One region of the Micromonospora sp. DT63 genome, then DNA from elsewhere that is predicted to be linked to it. Evidence: riboswitches for the same ligand, from Rfam matches in the RefSeq annotation. Region 1 holds a riboswitch; the other holds the start of a gene.
The links. A riboswitch is a leader RNA that binds a small molecule or an ion and turns the genes downstream of it on or off. The one in region 1 is predicted to bind thiamine pyrophosphate.

Region 1 (2,861 bases):
TCGTAGAGCCGGGCCAGCGGCGAGCCCTCGCCGAGCATGTCGGCCAGTTCGTGCCCCGCCACCACCTGCTCGGCCGTCGGCCCGAGCGCGGCGAACGACACGTGGGGATGCGTGCTGCGCATCGCCGCGGGCCAGCAGCGGACCGTCTCGGCGAACACGCCCATGTGCCGGCTCGGCGTGACCGCCGGGTCGAAGCCCGGCATCTCGGCGCGGATCAACTGCCACCAGTCCACCGGCACCGGCGGGTTGCGCCACTGCGCCGGGTCACTGTTGTCGGGGTTGTGGGTGGGCACCACGATCGTGCCGTCCGGGCCGAGCGCGTCGCGCAGGGCGAGCACCAGCGCCTGCGGCCCACCGCAGACGAAGCCCAGCGGGCGCATCCCGGCGTGCACCAGCACTGTCGAGCCGGGGCGTACACCCAGAAGGCGCAGCTGCGCGGCGATCGAGCGACGGGTGCCCAGCCCGCCGGCGGGCGCCGTCACGGCGCTTCTCCCCCTGCCGCCGGCCCGCCCGGCGCCCGTCGGCCCGGCACGGCTCAGGCCGTCCCGGCGATCCGGGCCAGGACCGCCTCGGCCAACGCGGCGGGTGCGGCGTCCGGAATCCAGTGGCTCACCCCGGGCAGCGGTACGAAGCGGTAGTCGCCGGTGACGTTGGCGGCGCACGCCTCGGCGGCGGGTCGTCCGATGGCGATGTCCCGGTCGCTCCAGACGTACGTGGTGGGTACGGCGACCGGACCGACAGCGGCCAGGTCGGCGCGGGACATGGCCCGGTACCAGTTCAGGGCGGCGGTGAGCGCGCCCGGCGCCCGCATCGGGTCGGCGTAGCGGTCCACCCGGGAGGCGTCGCCCACCCCGCCGAGCATCTTGCGCAGCGCCGTCGCGTGCCACGCGAGCAGCACCTTCTCGGCCTTGCCCGGCTTGCGGAACAGCGCGATGTACGACGAGCGGGCCTTCTGTTCCCGGTCGGTGCTCAGGGCGTGCGCCATGGCCGCCGGGTGCGGCACGGACACCGCGGTCAACGTACGGACCCGCTCGGGGTGCGCGGCGGCCACCGCCCAGGCCACGATCGCGCCCCAGTCGTGGCCGACCAGGTGGACGGCGTCCACACCGAGCGCGTCGAGCACCGCCACCACGTCGGCGACCAGTTCGGGAACCCGGTACGCGGACACCGCCTCCGGCCGGGCACCCGGCGAGTAGCCCCGCTGGTCCAGCGCGTACGTGCGCAGCCCGGCGGCGTGCAGTGCCGGCACGACCTCGTCCCACTCCCCGCTGTGCTGCGGGAAGCCGTGCAGCAGGAGGACGGGGACGCCGTCGGAGGGGCCGCCGGTGCGTACCTCGAACGTGAGACCTCGCGCGTCGACCTGCATGATCGTCAGCCTACCCAGGCGGCGGGACGCCGGCCCGGCTGCGCGGGCGGTCGGATGCCCTGCTGGGCTGTTACCCCTGGTCGGTGCTAGCGTCAGCGAGACAACTTCACATCCGACAGGGGAGCGCACAGCGCTGAGAGTGCGGGCACGCCCGCAGACCCTCGAACCTGATCTGGGTAATGCCAGCGCAGGGAGTTCGGTCGACCTCCAGCCGCGCCGTGGGTCCGGTGCCACCGGACGCGCGGCGTGCGTCTTCTCCTGGTTCGTTCCACTGAACTGGGAGCACAGCATGGACAACACCACAAGCCGTTGGCGCACCATCGACATCGTGGTCGCCTCGGTGATCGCGGTCGCCTTCGGCGTCATCTTCTGGGCCTGGGGCCTGGTCTGGAGCGCCACCGAGGGCGCGTTCGCCTTCTTCCCGCCGGCACAGACGCTGATCTACGGTGTCTGGCTGCTGCCGGCCGTGGTCGGCGGCCTGGTCATCCGCAAGCCCGGCGCCGCGCTCTACTGCGAGACGGTGGCCGCGGTCGTCTCCGCGCTGCTGGGCAGCCAGTGGGCCGGCACGGTGATCCCCCAGGGCATCGTGCAGGGCATCGGGGCCGAGCTGGCGTTCGCCGCTTTCCGGTACCGGTCGTTCCGGCTGCCGACCGCCGTACTGGCCGGCGCGTTGACCGGTCTCAGCGCGGCGCTGTTCGACTTCTTCGTCTGGAACGTCGACTACGCGCTGGGCGACTACCGCATCCCGTACGCCCTGCTCACCATCGTCAGCGCCACGATCATCGCCGGCGTGGGCGGCTGGTTGCTGACCCGCGCCCTGGCCAACACCGGTGCGCTGGACCGCTTCCCGGTAGGCCGGGACCGCGCCCTCATCTGAGGGCGCAACCGTCCCCGTGATCAAGAGGTTCGCGTCAATGGAAGCCGGATTTCTGCCGCAAACCTCTTGATCACCGGCGGGAAGACGGCCGGGAAGAGCCGGGGAAGACGGCCGGGAGTGGTTGGAAGGGGGTGTCGGGTGGGCGGGGTGCTGCTGCGGGGGTTCGGCTGGCGGCATGCCGGGCGGCGGGCCTGGGCTGTGCGCGGAGTGGATCTGCGGGTCGAGGCCGGGGAGCGGGTGCTGCTGCTCGGGCCCTCGGGGGCCGGCAAGAGCACACTGCTCAGCGCGCTGGCCGGGCTGCTGCCCGACGATTCCGGTGAGCAGGAGGGCACCGTCGAGATCGACGGGCTCGACCCCCGCAAGGCGCGGGAACGGGTCGGCATCGTCTTTCAGGACCCGCAGACCCAGTTGGTGATGGCGCGCAGCGGCGACGACGTCGCGTTCGGGCTGGAGAACCGGGGCGTACCGACGGACGAGATCTGGCCCCGGGTCGACGAGGCGCTGCGGCGGGTCGGTTTCCCGTATCCCCGGGACCGCAGCACTGCCGCGCTCTCCGGCGGCGAGCAGCAACGCCTGGCTCTGGCCGGCGCGTTGGCCCTGCGGCCCGGGCTGCTGCTG
Region 2 (2,861 bases), on a different contig from region 1:
CCCGGCGCGCAGCAGCCGCTGCACGGCGCCGGCGGTGACGGTCGTGTCCGACCGCTCCTCGACCGTCGCGCCGAGGACCACCTCACCGTCGGCGCGGGGCACCAGGTAGACGTGCTCGCCGTCGGCGTACCCCCGGATCACGTGCCGGAAGCCCGGTGCGACGCCGCCGGGCGCGCGCAGCCGGAGGATCTGGCCCTTCACCGGCCGCACGGGCAGGCCGGTGAGCGCGGCGGCCCCGCAGCCGGCGGCGACCACGGTGACCCCCGCGTCCACGTCGGACAGCCGCCGGACCGGCTGCGGCACCAGCACCGCGCCGGCCCGCCGCGCGGCCGTGCGCAGCGCCGGCACCAGCAGCCGGGGATCGACCTGGTGGTCGGTGGGCGCGAGCGCGCCGCCGCGCACCCGCGGGGCCAGCGCCGGTTCGCTGTCGCGCAGCTCGCTCGGGCGCAGCGGCGTCACCGGCAGACCCAACCCCTGTTGGTACGCCCAGAGCCGGCGTGCCTCGGCCAGGTCGTCGCCGGTCAGCCCGACCATCAGGGTGCCCTCGGTCCGGTAGCCGATCTCGGTGCCGCTCGCCTCGGTCAGCTCGGCGGCGAACCCGGGCCAGCGGGCGGCGGACGCCACCAGCAGCTCGGTCAGCTGCCGCTCACCGAAGTACGCCTCGGCGACCGGGGAGAGCATGCCGGCGGCGACTGCCGACGCCCCCGACCCGGAGGCGGGGTCGTGCACCTCGACGCGCAATCCCCGGACGGCGCAGCGCCACGCGATGGCCAGTCCGATCGGGCCCGCACCGACCACCGCCAGATCGGTGCGCGTCACGCCAGCGCCCGCAGCAGGTCGACGGTCGCCCGCGCGGGGTCGGCGGCGCCGGAGAGCGCACCGACCACCGCCACCCCGTACGCCCCGGCGGCCCGCAACGCGGGCACCCGGTCGGCGGTCACCCCGCCGATCGCGATGACCGGCACGTCGACGGCGTCGGCGACGTCGCGGACGCCCGAGGGCCCGATGGGATCCGGCAGACCGGTCTTCGTGCTGGTGGTGTGGCACGGGCCGACGCCCAGGTAGTTGGCGCCGGCGACGACCGCCTCGATCGCGGTCCGGGGCTCGCGGGCGGTGGCCCCGAGCACGCCGGTCGGGCCGAGCACGTGCCGGGCGGCGGCGACCGGCAGGTCGTCGGCCCCGACGTGCCCACCGGCGGCGCCCACCGCGAGCGCCACGTGCAGCCGGTCGTTGACCAGGCAGGTCGCCCCGTACGGCGCGCAGAGCGCCAGCACCCGGCCCGCCAGGTCGTACGCCTCGCGGTCGGTGGCGGAGTCCTCCACCCGGACCTGTACGACGAGGTCGGCGCGGGCCGCCGCGAGGGCGGCCCGGACCACGGTGAGTGGGTCGCGCCCGGGTCGGGTGTCGGTGACGAGATGCAGTCGTCCAAGGGACGGCACGGCAACGCTCCTCCCTGCGCCGGCATTACCCGGATCAGGTTCAACGGTCGGGGGCTGTCAGCCCCCCTCTCAGCCCGGTACACCGGGCTCCCGTGGGTTACTTGCGTGTCACCGTACGACAGTTCCGCCGGTCTGCCAAGGGACTGGCCGCCGGCCGGACACCACTCCATCGATGGGGTACTTTCTCCGGTCCTGTTCGGAATGTCGCCCGCCGTTGCAGAACCGTTACCAGCCGGCATCTTGCCCGACATCGATACACCAGAATTAATTTGTTCAGCGATTCGACAAAATGCCGGCGTGGACGCCCTGGCACGGCGTCCCCACCGGCTCCATCCGGGACGGTCTTCGGCAGCCGGCCCCCGCGATTCCTGTCCACCGCGACATTGGAGGCGGCGTGTCCCGTTCTCGTCGTGCCCGTTTACCACTCACCGCTACCCTGCTGTCCCTCGCGCTAGCCTCGACGACCCTGCTCGGGTCGCCGGCGCAGGCGGCTCCGGCCGCAGCGCAGATCCCCGCGCGAGACGTGCCGGTCGCGGCTCCGCTCTCCCAGGCGGTGCCGAAGGCACCGAAGGCCGCAGCGGCCGACCCCTATTCCGTCCTGGTCTTCTCCAAGACCGCCGCCTTCCGGCACGACTCCATCCCCACCGGCATCGCCGCGATCCAGCAGCTCGGCGCGGCCAACGGGTTCACTGTGGACACGACCGAGGACGGCGCCGCGTTCAACGACGCCAACCTCGCCAAGTACAAGGCCGTGATCTGGCTCTCCACCACTGGTGACGTCCTCGACGCCGACCAGCAGGCGGCCTTCGAGCGCTACGTGCGGGCCGGCGGCGGTTACGCCGGTGTCCACGCCGCCTCCGACACCGAGTACAGCTGGGCCTGGTACGGCGACCTGGTCGGCGCGTACTTCGCCAACCACCCGCAGAACCAGCAGGCCACCGTCAAGGTGGAGGACCACGCCCACCCGTCCACCGCCGACCTGCCGGACCGCTGGTCCCGGTTCGACGAGTGGTACAACTTCCAGACCAACCCGCGGCCGGACGTGCACGTGCTGGCCAGCCTGGACGAGAAGAGCTACACCCCGGGCGCCGGCGCGATGGGCGCCGACCACCCGACGGCGTGGTGCCAGGACTTCGACGGTGGCCGCTCCTGGTACACCGGCGGCGGGCACACCCGCGAGTCGTACGCCGAGCCCGAGTTCCTCAAGCACCTGCTCGGCGGCATCCAGACGGCGGCCGGCGTGATCGACGCCGACTGCGGCGCATCGAAGACCTCCAGCTTCGAGAAGATCACCCTGGACAGCAACACCAGTAATCCGATGGAGCTGGACATCGCGCCCGACGGGCGGGTCTTCTACATCGAGCGCGACGGCCGGGTGCAGATCATCAAGCCCGACACCGGCAGCACCGTCACCGCCGTCGA

Region 2: another riboswitch for thiamine pyrophosphate. It lies ahead of thiE (thiamine phosphate synthase); the one in region 1 lies ahead of ACLQ27_RS30710 (ECF transporter S component).

Annotation. Positions count from the first base shown of each region.
Region 1 is NZ_JBNCKQ010000013.1:13,674-16,534, forward strand. It holds gene ACLQ27_RS30700 (aminoglycoside N(3)-acetyltransferase) at 1-482, opposite strand, end outside; gene ACLQ27_RS30705 (alpha/beta fold hydrolase) at 536-1,366, opposite strand; TPP riboswitch at 1,474-1,578, shown strand; gene ACLQ27_RS30710 (ECF transporter S component) at 1,656-2,243, shown strand; gene ACLQ27_RS30715 (ABC transporter ATP-binding protein) at 2,382-2,861, shown strand, end outside.
Region 2 is NZ_JBNCKQ010000002.1:576,909-579,769, forward strand. It holds gene thiO (glycine oxidase ThiO) at 1-819, opposite strand, end outside; gene thiE (thiamine phosphate synthase) at 816-1,439, opposite strand; TPP riboswitch at 1,434-1,543, opposite strand; gene ACLQ27_RS09455 (ThuA domain-containing protein) at 1,834-2,861, shown strand, end outside.